DNA from 4 places in the Agrobacterium sp. GW821-FHT14E08 genome. Region 2 is predicted to be linked to each of the others. Evidence: predicted binding sites of a transcription regulator. Region 2 holds the regulator's gene; each other region holds the start of a gene.
The links. Region 2 encodes PhoB, which activates phosphate uptake and scavenging genes when phosphate is short. Its sites were predicted from a motif close to TGTCATNNANCTGTCAT; they were not measured.

Region 1 (3,577 bases), on a different contig from region 2:
GTTGCGCCAGCTGGAAATGGCATAGACCTGCATCTTGTAGAGGTCCTTGATGGGGTTGAAACCGCCATTCATGTCGCCGTAGAGCGTGGCATAACCCACCGACATTTCCGACTTGTTGCCCGTTGTCACCACCATCGAGCCGAACTTGTTCGAGACGGCCATCAGGATGGTGCCGCGCGTGCGGCTCTGCAGGTTTTCCTCGGTAATGCCCTCTTCCGTGCCTTCGAAGAGATCTGACAGTGCCGATAGGAAACCCTCCACCGGCTCGACGATCGGCACGATGTCGTAACGGCAGCCCAGCGCTTTCGCGCAATCGGCCGCGTCCTTCAGCGATTCCTCCGAAGTATAGCGGTAAGGCAGCATGATGCAGCGCACCCGCTCCTCGCCCAGCGCATCGACGGCAAGGGCGGCGCAGATCGCCGAATCGATGCCGCCGGAAAGGCCGAGAACCACGCTCTTGAAACCGTTCTTGTTGACGTAGTCGCGGAAGCCCAGCATGCAGGCGCGGTAATCGGCCTCCTCGCCTTCGGGAATTTTCGAGAAGGGTCCGCTTTCGCAGCGCCATCCCTCTTCCGTACGTTTCCAGTCGGTGACGGCAAGCGTCGCCTCGAACTGGCTCATCTGGAAGGCGAGTGTCTTGTCGGCATTAAAGCCGAAGCTTGCGCCGTCGAACACCAGCTCATCCTGTCCGCCCAGCTGGTTGGCGAAGACGAGAGGCAGGCCGCTTTCGATAACCTGCCGCAGAGCCACCTGGTGGCGCACGTCGAGCTTGCCGCGATAATAGGGCGAACCATTCGGCACCAGCAGGATTTCCGCCCCGCTTTCGGCCAGCGTTTCGCAGACACCCATCTCGTTCCAGATTTCCTCGCAGATCGGAATGCCGATCCTGACCCCACGGAAATTATAGGGACCGGAGATCGACCCTTCGGCGAAAACGCGTTTTTCGTCGAACTCGCCATAATTCGGCAGGTCTATCTTGTCGCGCAGCGCGATGATCTTGCCGCCATCCAGAAGCGCCACGGAATTGTGCCGGCCCGTCTCGCCCTGGCGCGGAAAACCGATGACGATGCCCGGCCCGCCATCGACGGTTTCCGCCGCCAGCTCTTCCACGGCCTTCAGGCATGCTTTCAGGAAAGCCGGTTTCAGCACCAGATCTTCCGGCGGGTAGCCGGATATGAACAGCTCGGTCAAAAGCAGGAGATCGGCGCCCTGCGTCGCCGCATCGGCCCTTGCCTCGCGCGCCCTGGCGAGATTGCCCGCCACGTCGCCAACGGTGGGATTGAACTGCCCGACGGCAATCCGGAGATGGTTCTGGATATCGTGTCTGTCGCTCATGGCTTTTCAATACCCCGCCCGTGCCCGCTCCGCAACGCGGCAATTGCATGGCGACGCCCGTTACGCATGGCAGGCGCCCGTTCACGCTAAGGTTATCGCCGCACCCGCCAGGTTGCGCAAAGTTCATGTCGCGTTCATCGCGCTTATGTGACAGTTACATGACACTTTTGCGACACCCGATTCACCTCCCCGGATCGGTCGTGCCGCCTGCAATACCGGAGTATGAGTTTGAGAGATTCGGCGCCAAAAACAACGGCTTCCGAAAAGGCTTTTGTCGTCTTTTCGCCTGCATGGACAAGGAGCCTTTCGAAGCTTTCGGGCACGGCCTATACGCTTGCCAACCTGACGGTCGCATCCATCGTGCTGGTCGTGGCGCTGGAGTGGATCGCCCGCGGTTCGCTCCATGATGTCGGTGCGTTCCTGACCTCGTCCGCCCGCCCGGGCATGACCACCATTGCCGCCGTTCTGCTTTTGCTGGTGGCGCTGGATTCCATTCTTGGCCGTCGTTATCTGTCGCTCATTGCGGTTACGCCGCTTTGCGTGCTGACGGGACTGATTTCCGCACAGAAACAGACCTATCTCTCCGATCCGCTTTATCCTTCCGACCTGCTGTTTGGCCGGCAGATTCTCGAGCTGCTGCCCACCATGCTGAAGGCCCAGCCGTTGACGGCGGTATTGGTCGGGCTTGGCCTTTTCGCCACGGTTGCGGCGCTGGCCGCCCTCTGGCTTCTGGCGCGGCGTTATTCTCCGGGCCTGAACTGGCGTGAACGCGCCGCAGGTCTTGCATTGGCGCTGCCGCTTTTGGCCAGCCTCGCCTCGCTGATGGACTATTCGCATTACTCCTGGGTACGCGATCGCCTCAACATCATTCCCATGATGTGGGACCAGCAGGAAAATTACCGCCACAACGGCTTCCTGATGGCTTTTGCCTTCAACATTCCGATGGCGAATGTGTCCGCCCCGCAGGGTTACGGTGAAAACAGCATTGCCGACCTGACGGCGCAGCCCGCCGCCTTTGCCGCCAACAAGGGCGATTACCCCGATGTCATCATGCTGATGAGCGAATCGCTCTGGGATCCGACCCGGCTTGAAAACGTGAAGCTCTCGGCCGATCCGATGCCGACCATTCGCGCCAAACAGTCCGGCAATGTCTTTTCCCCCGAGTTCGGTGGCATGACGGCGAATGTGGAATTCGAGGCGCTGACCGGCTTTTCCAACGCTTTCCTGCCCTATGGCAGCATTCCCTACCAGCAATATATCCGCCGCCCGGTGCCCTCGCTTGCCAGCTTCTTTCGTGGCGAGGGTTATTCGGCCATCGCCATGCATCCGTTTCAGGAATGGTTCTGGAACCGCAAGCAGGTCTATCAGAATTTCGGCTTCGAGGAATTCCGTTCCGAAGAGACGCTGCCGGCCATGGAAAAACGCGGCAACTTTGCCTCTGACGACGCGCTGATGGACGAGATCATGGCGACGGCCGAGCAGGCCCGCAACCCGCTCTTCCTCTTCGCCGTCACCCTGCAGGGACACGGCCCCTACGAGGCGGGCCGTTATGCCGCCGATACCGTCGGCGTGGAAGGCGATCTTTCTCCTTCGGCATCGCAGGCGCTCGCGACCTATTCGCAAGGGGTGGTGGAGGCCGACGAGGCCCTTCTGAAACTGATGCGCTGGGCCAAGAAGCGCGACCGTGAAACCATCATCGTCCTCTTCGGCGATCACCTGCCGCCGCTCGGCCAGACCTTCGTGGAAAGCGGCTACATGCCCGGCATGGTGGCCAGCCGCCGCGCGCCGCTGGAGGTGATGAAGAAGGAACATGAGACACCGCTCGTCGTCTGGTCCTCGAAGAAGGGCGTGCGCAAGAATATCGGCACCATCAGCCCGGCGCTTCTGCCCTATCACGTGCTGAAGACTGCGGGCTTCTCCGATCCCTTCTATACCGGCACGCTGGGCGAAGTGCAGCAGGCCTTTTCCGTCATCGACCGGCATATGCTGGTGGCGACCGACGGCAAGGCCCTGCCCGACTGGTCGATCGCGCCCAATTCCATTCCTGACGTGGTGCGCGACTACCGCCTGCTGCAATTCGACATGATGTTCGGCCAGCAATATGGCCGCGAGCGCTTCTTCCCCGGTTTTAACTGGGTGAATGAGGGCACGCCCGCCGTCTGACGGTTTTCGGCACGGGACGCGTGAACCGCATGGTGGTGGAAATCGTTTGAATTTCACCACCATGCGGGTTTATCTCGAT
Region 2 (3,577 bases):
AGAGCTTGCCCGTGCGGCCGACGCCCGTCTGGACCTCATCGAAAATCAGGAGCAGGCCGTGCTCGTCGCACAGGCTACGCAGGAGTTGCAGGAATTCCTTGCTGGGCGCGCGGATACCGCCCTCGCCCTGGATGGGCTCGATCAGAAGTGCGGCCGTCTCGGCCGTGATGGCTGCCTTCAGGGCATCGACATCGCCGAACGGCACCTGATCGAAACCTTCGACCTTGGGACCGAAACCTTCGAGATATTTCTGCTGGCCGCCGGCGGCGATCGTCGCAAGCGTGCGGCCATGGAACGCGCCTTCGAAGGTCACGATACGGAACTTTTCCGGATGCCCCTTCGAATAGTGATAACGGCGCGCGGTCTTGATTGCACATTCCAGTGCTTCCGCGCCGGAATTGGTGAAGAACACCTTGTCTGCGAAAGTCGCTTCCGTCAGGCGCCTGGCGAGTTTTTCCTGTCCCGGCACTTCATAGAGGTTCGAGACGTGCCAGACCTTCTCGGCCTGCGTCTTGATCGCATCCACAAGGTGCGGATGGGCATGGCCCAGCGAGTTGACGGCGACACCGGCCGCAAAATCGAGATATCGTTCGCCGCTTTCCGTGAACAGCCAGACGCCCTCACCGCGCTCAAAGCGCAGGGGGGCTCTGGAAAACGTATCAAACAATGGCGCGGCGGCTTCGGCCATGGCTGTATCACTCCTTGCGCAGATGCGCTGTCAACGGTTGTCAATAGGCTTCAAGGGTTATCCCTCGCCTGAAAATCAAAAATGCCGCCTCGCGGCGGCAGGGGCACTATTGTCACTTCGTTTGCCGATGTCAACAAAAGTCCGCGTTTCCCGGGCTTCTCAAGCCCTAGTAGGTGGCGGCCGGCGAGCCCCAAGGTGTTGCCTTTCAGACTCAACTCGCCAGCAAGTTGGGGAAAACCGGAAAATCGATTCCAGATGATTCCCCCGACTCTTGCCACGGAGTCTGCGTGGCACTAGGTTAATCGCTAATTACTAGACTGCATTGCGGCGGAACTAGTCACCAAAAATCCGGCGGAAACCACGCTTGCGGCACGCCCGCGAGACGGAGAAGGATTCTGCCGAAAATACACGCGACAAGCGGAGAAGCGGCATGAACTGGACAGACGAGCGAGTCGAAAAACTCAAGAAATTGTGGTCCGAGGGGCTTAGCGCCAGCCAGATTGCAGCGCAGCTGGGCGGTGTCAGCCGCAATGCCGTAATCGGCAAGGTCCATCGTCTCAACCTGCCGGGACGCGTCAAGGCTGGCGGTCCGGTCACTTCGGCGCGTTCCGCGCCCAAGCGCACCGCTGCACCTGCCCCGCGCACGACGACTTTCGCAGGCCGCGTCAACGCAGCCCCGGCGCGGGTTCTCACCCGTTCGAACGCGGCAACGGCGCTGCATGAGGAGATTGACATCGAGACCGCACAGGTTCTCGATTACGTTCCTTCCAAAAACGTTGTCACGCCGATTTCCCGTCGCCTGACGCTGACGGAACTGACCGAGCGCACCTGCAAGTGGCCGGTTGGCGATCCGCTGAAGGACGACTTCCATTTCTGCGGTTGTGAAGCGCTGGAATCCTCGCCCTATTGCAAGTTCCATGCGAAGCTCGCCTATCAGCCGGTAAGCGAGCGCCGCAAGGCTTGAGTGTTGCGGCACGTTATCAGCACTCAAAAACTACGGGCCTTCGGGCCCGTTTTTTTATGGCAAAACCCAAGGTGGTTCCGACTTGGAGCACGTTTTGTTCAAGAAGCGTTGCCAATCCTTGCTCTTGCGCGCTCTGCGAACTTACAGCTGCAACGCGCCCTTGCTGCAAATGCTCTGAATTCGTCCGCGGCATGCCGCGTCCTTTTTCATGCATGTCAGGTTTCACCACTTAATCCGGACTTCAACGGACCATCTGCCGCCCTTCTAAAAAGGACGAGGGCGCCCTGTTTGCGGAAAGTTCAAAATCGAAAGGCCCGACACCATTCCGGTTTCGGGCCTTCTGATTTCTGCGTAATCCGAATGAAACTACAGGTTTCAGTTCCGCTCAGGCTTCCATCGAATATCCGGCACCACGCACGGTGCGGATGACATCCTGCATATGGGAGAAATTCAGGGCCTTGCGCAGGCGTCCGACATGCACGTCGACGGTGCGCTCATCGACATAGATATCGTGACCCCAGACGCCATCCAGCAATTGTGAACGGGAGAAGACCCTGCCCGGCGATGTCATCAAAAACTCAAGCAGGCGGAATTCCGTCGGGCCGAGGCGCACTTCGCGGCTTTTGCGGTGAACGCGATGAGTCTCGCGATCCAGTTCGATATCACCACATTTCAGCACCGACGAGAGAACCTCGGGACGGGCCCGGCGCAGCATGGCCTTGACGCGGGCCATGAGTTCCGGGGTCGAGAACGGCTTGACGACATAGTCATCGGCGCCGGTGGCAAGACCACGAACCCGCTCGCTTTCCTCACCGCGCGCCGTCAGCATGATGATGGGCAGGCGCTCGGTTTCCGGCCGCATTCTCAAACGACGGCAGAGTTCGATACCGGATACGCCGGGCAGCATCCAGTCCAGGATGAGAAGATCCGGAATACGCTCCTGCAGCCTGATTTCCGCCTCATCGCCACGGGGTATCGTGTCGACGTCGTATCCCTCAGCCTCGAGATTGTAACGAAGCAGGACGCTCAGCGCTTCCTCGTCTTCCACAACTGCAATCTTGGGCACCATATACTGAACTCCGCAAGCTTCTGCCTGTCTGTTACTCGGTCACCGAACCGAGAGTGTTGGAACTGTCGTCCTTCGGACGTTCGCCCTCCGGCTGGCTGCCGGTGGTCATGTAGTAGATCGTTTCAGCGATATTCGTGGCATGGTCGCCGATACGCTCGATGTTCTTGGCGCAGAACAGGAGATGCGTGCAGGTGGTGATGTTGCGCGGATCTTCCATCATGTAGGTCAGAAGCTCACGGAAGAGCGACGTGTACATGGCGTCGATTTCCTCATCGCGCTCGCGAATGGCATTGGCCTTCTCGGCGGAACGCGTGGAATAGACGTCGAGGACTTCCTTGAGCTGCACCAGCGCCAGTTCCGATAGATGCTCGATACCGCGCGCGAGCTTGCGCGGCACGCCGGTTCCGGCAACCGCGATGACGCGCTTGGCCGTGTTCTTGCCGAGATCGCCGACGCGTTCGAGATCTGCGGCGATACGCAGGGTGCCGATGATCTCGCGAAGGTCTGCCGCCATCGGCTGACGCCTGGCGATGGTGACGATGGCTTTGTCGCCGATTTCGCGTTCGGCGTGGTCGAGAATTGTATCGTCGGAAATGACCTTCTGCGCGAGTGCGGCATCGGAATTGACAAGCGCGCGCACGGCATCGCCGCACATCTGCTCGGCAAGACCGCCCATTTCGGCGATACGGCGCGTCAGAAACTTCAATTCGTCGTCATAGGCCGACAGGATATGCGAATGGGTCGTTGTCTGTGTCACGGTCTAGTCCTCCGGCTTGGCCTGCATGCGCGGACCCGGAAGCGGGCACGGCAGAGGCACCAGTCTTGTTCGGTTTCGATAAAGCGCCGGCCGGGATCA
Region 3 (3,577 bases), 250 kb from region 2:
ACCCCGACCCGGGTGGACGTCTATGTCGACGGCAAGAACTATCCCGTCATCATCAATGGTGAGGCGGCCCGTGCGCCTGAAGGTCTGCCGCAGGAAATCCAGCAGGACGGCAACAAGGTTCTGGTGCATTACGGTTTTGCCGGTCAGGCGGAAATCCGCACCAGCCAGGTCTATGTGCAGCGGCGTTTTCTCGGATGGGCGAATTTCCTGTTCGATACCAAGTCGGAATTCTGGGGCAAGGGTTACCGCGAACTGGCTGCCCTGGCATTGTGGGGAGAGAGGCTCGATCCGGAGCGCTCCAATATCGGCCATATGGCCGACGATTTCCTTGACAATAGCGTCTGGCAGCACGCCGATATCTTCTCCAAGCTGATGCAGACACTGGTCATGGCCTTTGTGGGCACGCTATTCGGTACGCTCGTTGCCCTGCCGCTCGCCTTCATCGCTGCGCGCAATATCACCGCCAACAAGGCAGCGAATTGGGGCATGAAGCGCCTGTTCGACTTCCTGCGTTCGATCGACATGCTGATCTGGGCCCTGTTCTTCACCCGCAGCTTCGGCCCGGGACCGATCCCCGGCATCGCCGCGATCTTTTTCACCGATACGGGTGCGCTCGGCAAGGTCTATGCCGAGGCGCTGGAAAATGTGGATGACAAGCAGCGCGAGGGCGTCAAGTCGGTCGGTGCATCGCCGATTGCCGTCAATCGTTTCGGCGTGCTTCCACAGGTCCTGCCAGTCTTCATTTCCCAATCGCTCTATTTCTGGGAAAGCAATACCCGCTCAGCCACGATCATCGGCGCAGTCGGCGCCGGCGGTATCGGCCTGAAACTCCTGGAAGCGATGGGCACCAATGCCGACTGGGACAAGGTCGCCTATATGGTCCTGCTCATCCTGTTCGTTGTTTTCCTGTTCGACCATATTTCGAACTCCCTGCGCTCGCGCCTGATCGGGAAGACACAGCACTAGTCGCATCACCGAAGCGGGATTTTACGCGAAAGCCACACGGCTTTCGCCCTCCCGCTTTCGCTCGGCACAGAAGCAAATTTTCTTGCCGTGCAAACGCCTTCACATGGTGGCGCATCTTCAAGGTATTCTGGAGCCTGACTGCTTTTCGAATGCAGTTTTTTCCAGCTGCATCATCATTCTGTCACGGAAAGCGATTACCTCGCACTCCTGACCTTGCGGGAAGCGGGCGAGTCACGCCAAATAGCTTTTCATCCTTGGTTTTCCATGACACTGAAGAGTGCTTACCGTGCGCTACGCCATCTATTTTTCTCCGGCTAAAGATCATCCGCTAACCGAAGCAGCATCGCGCTGGCTTGGGCGGGATGCGTTTTCCGGCACTCTGCATGACGACCACGATAGCTATGCGGAAATGACGGAAGAGCCCCGCCGTTACGGTTTCCACGCCACGCTGAAGGCTCCTTTTGAGCTTGCTGAAAAATACAGCGAGGCAGACCTCATCACCGCTCTGGAAGACTTTGCCACCAGCCAGTCTGCTTTCGATGTTCCGCGCATTGTCGTCGGTGCACTCGGACCGTTTTTCGCGCTGGTCCCTGATCGCATCCATCAGCCCTTGCAGGATTTTGCCGCGGAGATCGTTGACCATTTCGACCGGTTTCGCGCGCCCCTGTCCGAGACCGACATTGCCCGGCGGCGGCCACAAATGCTGACGGAAAGCCAGCGGCAGAACCTGTCGCTCTGGGGTTATCCGCATGTCATGGATGACTTCCGTTTTCACATGACTTTGACCGGCCGTATCGATGAGGGCGATCAGCCCGCCATGCATGAGATTCTCACGGCGAAATTCGCCGAATTTACAGATCAGCCCCTCCACATTTCCGGCCTCGCTTTGTTCATAGAAGAAACGCGTGGCGCGCCCTTTACCGTTCATCGCTGGCACCCGCTTGGCCAGCAGCCAAAGAAAGATGCGACCCCATGACCGAGCACGCCCTTTCCAACGCCCGTATCGTTCTGGAAGACGATATTATTCTGGGTTCCGTTCTGATCCGTGACGGCAAAATTGCCGATATCAGCGAAGGCGCCTCCAAAACCGGAGAGGATCTCGAAGGCGACTTCCTCATCCCCGGTCTGGTGGAGCTGCACACCGACCATCTGGAACAACATTATTCGCCACGCCCCGGCGTGCTTTGGGACAAGATCGCTGCCATCCAGGCTCATGATGCACAGGTGGCGTCGTCCGGCATCACCACGGTGTTCGACTGCCTGCGGCTTGGCTCCGACGAGGATGGCGGCTTCAAGAAGGGCGAAATGCGGGAAATGGCCGACGCCATCGAGGCTGCGGCCGATCAGAACCGCCTGCGGGCAGACCACATGCTGCACCTGCGCTGCGAAGTCGCCTCCGCCGATGTGCTGGAACATTTCGAAGATTTCGAAACCGATCCACGCGTGCGGCTGATTTCGATGATGGATCATTCCCCGGGACAGCGCCAGTTCCAGTCGATGGATCAGTACATCTTCTATTATCAGAAAAAGCGCGGACTGAGCGACGAGGCCTTCGCCGAATTTGTCAGACGGCGGCAGGAAGCATCGGCGGAATTTTCCGCCAAGCACCGCGACTATCTCGCCGCCCGTTGCGCGGCGCGCGGCATAACCGTTGCAAGCCACGACGACGCAACCGAAGCCCATGTGGGCGAAGCGATTGGACACGGCGTGAAACTGGCAGAATTCCCCACCAGCGTCGAGGCGGCAAAAGCTTCGCACAGTGCCGGCATGAGCGTGCTGATGGGTGCGCCGAACATCGTCCGTGGCAAGTCCCATTCCGGCAACATCGCTGCACGCGATCTCGCCGAGCTCGGCGTGCTGGATGTTCTCTCTTCCGACTATGTGCCGTTCAGCCTGCTTTACGCGCCGTTCCTGCTCGCCGACCAGGTGGAAGCCATCACCCTGCCGGAAGCGCTCCGCATGGTCACCGCTACACCGGCACGAACGGTGGGCCTGCATGACCGCGGCCGCATAGCATCGGGATTGCGGGCCGATCTCGTCAGGGTTCACCGCGAAGATGGTGTTCCCGTTGCCCGTTCCGTCTGGCGTCAGGGCAAACGTGTCGCATGACCGGTGAGGAACAGGATAATCGGCGGGCCGGCGCAACGCCCGGAACCATGATCGTGATTGTCGGCCCGAGCGGGGCCGGCAAGGACACGCTGATGGAGTATGCGGCGGCACAATTGTGCGGACGGCCGGGCTTCCACTTCACCCGCCGGGTCATTACCCGTAGCGGCGATGCGGGCGGCGAAAACCACGATGCCGTGTCCATGACCGAGTTCAACCGCTTACAGGATGAGGGCGCCTTTGCGGTCTCCTGGCAGGCGCATGGGCTGAAATACGGCATTCCAGCCGCCGTCCATCACCATCTCAATGCGGGAGAGGTGGTGATCGCCAACGGCTCGCGCTCGGCGTTACCCCATTTTGGCGCCGCCTTTTCACGCCTCAAGGTGGTGAACATCGTTGCACGGCCGGAGGTGCTGGCGCGGCGGCTGGAGCAGCGCGGGCGGGAAAGCCGGGAGGAAATCCTCCTGCGGCTGGAACGCAGCTCGCTTGCGGTCGCCGGGGATTT
Region 4 (3,577 bases), on a different contig from region 2:
GCTAAGGGGCCGTCATGCCGGGCAATCGATGCTCCGGTAAAAACTTTGATCGTGCTGTTTCAGTGCGTCCAGGGCTGGGTACGGTTGAAACGGAAATTGTCGGTGTAGGAAACCACCTTGCGTGTCGCTTCCTTCGGCTGAATGACGCGGTATTCGATGCCCTTGCGCTGTGCATAGGCTTCGGCCTGCTCCTGCGTTTCGAATGTCAGCTTGACCTGCTGCTTCATGTCGGAACTGGAGGTGTAGCCCATGATCGGATCGATCTTGCGCGGAACCTCGGCGTCGAATTCCAGAACCCAGACATTGGTCTTCGCCTTGCCGGATTGCATGGCGGTTTTTGCAGGGCGGTAAATCTTCGCAGACATGTCGAAACTGCTCCGGTTGGGCGGTGGGGCGTAGCACCCCGGATTACTATTCACGTACCTGAATAGAATAACCAAATCGTGTCAGGAACGCTGAATTTGAAATGGACCGACTTCATGTGAGAGTCAAGACGATTATCCCGCGCTTTCCTTTCGCGCGCTTGCCACGGCGGCACCAGGTTTTGCCGATGGGGATAATGGCTGAACAAAGATGAATTTCCCTGTTGCGGAGTTTGGGTGAACCGTGTATTCCCCAGCCATCGCCTCGGCGGAGTGTAGCGCAGTCTGGTAGCGCATCTGGTTTGGGACCAGAGGGTCGGGAGTTCGAATCTCTCCACTCCGACCATTTTAAAGCAAGACATGAACTTGCTGGCGTAACTTCTTCAAACAAGCTTCTGTTCAGTCTGCTGATGGCCCGGCAAGGGTACTTTCGGCCGTGCCGATCGTCATGACATTGCCGCGCCAGGCCACCGCACTGCCGACCCAGCTGCGCACCCAGACAAATGGCATGATCACATCCCGCGCGATCATCGCCGGCAGGGTATGGAGAGATATCGGCCATCCATTGAGGGCAGTCAGCACCAGTTCCGGGCCGTATATGAGTGTAAGGACGGCAAGAATGGTGAGCGTGAGGTCGGCATCCGCCGCGATGGCGGCTGCGAGCGCGAAGAGAAGCGGGGGAAGCGCGCCGGTGAGGATTTCCGGAGCGAAATATTGCGGGAAGGTCACGCGTCGCAGCCGCGCCCAGCGGGTCTGGCGCGACCAGATCTCGCCGGCATGACGCTGGCCGAGTGGCTGCTCGAAGGGGGCCGAGACCAGGTGCACCTTGCGGCCGGCATTTCTGACCAGCTTGGTCGAGGCGGCGTCCTCGGCAATTTCGGCGGCGAGCGCGCGAATGCCGCCATGTTCCTCCAGAAACGGTTTGTTCCACAACATCGATTTGCCCTGCGCAAAACCCATGCCGATCGCTTCTGCCGCATATTGCCAGCGTCCCTGTGAGCCGTTGAGGAAGGCGCATTCCACATGCGCCCAGAAACCTGCCGGCCGGGAGCCGAGCGGCGGCGAGCAGACGAGCCCACTGTCCCGCCGCCAGGCCGACATCATGGTCGCAATATAGGATTTCGGCATCAGCACGTTCGAATCGGCCAGAATGACCCATTCGTGGCGGGCGGCGCGCCAGCCCTTGACGCAATTGTTCAGTTTCGGATTGGCGCTGATGCGGTCGTCGCCGATCAGCAATTGTGCGGACACTGTGGGGGAGGCGGCGCTTGCCTTTCGCACTTCCTCGATCACGGGATCGAATTCGTCGGCGACGCAGAACAGCAGTTCATAGTCCGGCCAGTCGAGCTCGAAAGCCCGGGCGAGTGTCAATGGTGTGAAGTTTTCAACGCCGCGCAGCGGGACCACCAGCGAGACCGGCGGTCTCTGTCGCACGAGCTCGTTTTCAACGTCCCGTCTTGTCAGGCGCCAGCCGGCGAGAACAATGCCGAGAAGATTGAAGGCGAGGAGCAGAATTGCGCAAAGGGCAAAAACAGTTTCCATGCTGGCCAGTCCCACTCCCAAGCTTTCGGCGGTCTGTCCGCCAACCGATTCCATGGAATTCGTTCCTGCCGATTATAACGTTTGAGTGACAGTTACATGTCATCATGGACAGGCGGGCAGGGTGCGGGTGCAGGAAACGGCACCGTAACACAGGTCCGGCGGCAAAAGAAAAGCCCTCCGTCGAGAAGGGCCCAGTCATCATCAGTGCCAATGAACTTTAGTGGATGTTCAGGATATGCGCGTGACTGCTTGCGACGAGAAACGATTCCCGCGCCTTTTCGATGTCGCATCTGCCGGCGATAGCATCGAGGCAGTTCCTGCGCGCTTCCTCATATTCCGGGCCGTGTTCCTCGGGCCAGCGGTACATCAGCATGTCCAGCGCCACCAAGGGGCTGTAGATCTCCACGGCGACGCAGAGCGGCAGATGGATCGCCACCGGCTTCATCCACGAGGCGTGGTGACACGGCTCCGTTCTGTTTATCAGCATGTCATTCTCCTCCCTGTTTCATGTGCCTTGAAGGCCGTTTTCTCTCCCATGCGCGAAATGCCCGCCTCACGAAATGGTTCCCGATCACCTAAAATGTGATCGGTCAGGGGGTTCCAATTTTCCAAGATGAATGGAAGATGAACGAAATGATGAACCGGAGATGAACAAAACCGCTATTGGCGCGTTGTAAAGTCCATAAGAAGGAGAACGCAGATGTTCAATTTGTCAGGTATTCAGGAAAGCTTCTTCGGTGACCGCATGGCTGGCGTATGCCAGGCGATCACTTCGGCGCTGGCCTTTGAAACGGGACTTGAGAAGTCGCGGATTTCCGCAATCGTCGAAAATGACGTGATCTATCTGGAAGGCACGGCTGATTCGGTCGAGGCGATCGATATCGCCATCAATCTTGCCGCCTCCATCTCCAATTGCCGGATTTTGAGCCATATCGAGCCGGTTTATTAATATCCTGCAAGCCGGGCGAGGTGTCGTCCGGCTTTTTCAGATGTATTAACGCGGCGACATCATTTCCGGTTGCCGATCTGGGCACTGCGGACCATGTCCCCCGGCTTGATGCCATAACGCCTGGCAGTGCCGCCATTCAGTTCAAGCACGAATTTTATCGCCCCGCGGGAGCTGATGATCGCTTCCGAGTGGGGGACGGCGTTTTCGTGGATATGGGTGATGCGCCCGTCCCGTGCGATGAACAGCATATCGAGCGGAATGAGGGTGTTCCTCATCCACATGGCCACGTCCCGCTCATTGCCAAAGTCGAACAGCATGCCGTTTTCAAGCGGCATGGATTTGCGGAACATCAGGCCCTGCTCGCGCTGGGCATTATTGAGGGCGAGTTCCGCAACGAAGTCGTGGTTTTTGCCGGAGGCGGTTTCGATCGTCAGAGGTTCGGAGGCAAAGGTCTGCTGCTGAGCCTGCGCGACGCCTGCGAGTGTGAAAAAAAGAAGCGCCATAACGGCGCTTTTCGCAATCTTTCCCAATATCGCGGCCATCAGTGCGACATCCCGACCGAGACAGGGTTGTCCGGGTGGATTTCCGCCGCCATCAAACCCTTGTCGCCATCGCCATAACGCACCAGCACCACCTGGCCGGGGCGCAGTTCCGTCAGGCCAAAACGGCGCAGCGTTTCCATATGCACGAAAATATCTTCCGTTCCTTCGCCACGCGTCAAAAA

Region 1: AC1ROR_RS05620 (LTA synthase family protein) is a predicted target of PhoB. The motif match lies at 1,483-1,499, and genes of this name have one in related genera.
Region 3: AC1ROR_RS12240 (DUF1045 domain-containing protein) is a predicted target of PhoB. The motif match lies at 1,135-1,151, and genes of this name have one in related genera.
Region 4: AC1ROR_RS06565 (ceramide glucosyltransferase) is a predicted target of PhoB. The motif match lies at 1,990-2,006, and genes of this name have one in related genera.

Annotation. Positions count from the first base shown of each region.
Region 1 covers NZ_JBXAPJ010000001.1:1,137,693-1,141,269, forward strand. The annotation lists gene AC1ROR_RS05615 (NAD+ synthase) at 1-1,335, opposite strand, end outside; gene AC1ROR_RS05620 (LTA synthase family protein) at 1,558-3,498, shown strand.
Region 2 covers NZ_JBXAPJ010000002.1:468,219-471,795, forward strand. The annotation lists gene AC1ROR_RS10995 (aspartate aminotransferase family protein) at 1-688, opposite strand, end outside; gene AC1ROR_RS11000 (GcrA family cell cycle regulator) at 1,119-1,652, shown strand; gene phoB (phosphate regulon transcriptional regulator PhoB) at 2,038-2,721, opposite strand; gene phoU (phosphate signaling complex protein PhoU) at 2,753-3,478, opposite strand; gene pstB (phosphate ABC transporter ATP-binding protein PstB) at 3,575-3,577, opposite strand, start outside.
Region 3 covers NZ_JBXAPJ010000002.1:717,149-720,725, forward strand. The annotation lists gene phnE (phosphonate ABC transporter, permease protein PhnE) at 1-966, shown strand, start outside; gene AC1ROR_RS12240 (DUF1045 domain-containing protein) at 1,244-1,942, shown strand; gene AC1ROR_RS12245 (alpha-D-ribose 1-methylphosphonate 5-triphosphate diphosphatase) at 1,939-3,075, shown strand; gene phnN (phosphonate metabolism protein/1,5-bisphosphokinase (PRPP-forming) PhnN) at 3,072-3,577, shown strand, end outside.
Region 4 covers NZ_JBXAPJ010000001.1:1,327,727-1,331,303, reverse strand. The annotation lists tRNA gene AC1ROR_RS06580 (tRNA-Arg) at 1-11, opposite strand, end outside; gene AC1ROR_RS06575 (ETC complex I subunit) at 60-365, opposite strand; tRNA gene AC1ROR_RS06570 (tRNA-Pro) at 632-708, shown strand; gene AC1ROR_RS06565 (ceramide glucosyltransferase) at 762-1,904, opposite strand; gene AC1ROR_RS06560 (DUF982 domain-containing protein) at 2,122-2,391, opposite strand; gene AC1ROR_RS06555 (BON domain-containing protein) at 2,605-2,853, shown strand; gene AC1ROR_RS06550 (DUF192 domain-containing protein) at 2,913-3,395, opposite strand; gene AC1ROR_RS06545 (cold-shock protein) at 3,395-3,577, opposite strand, start outside.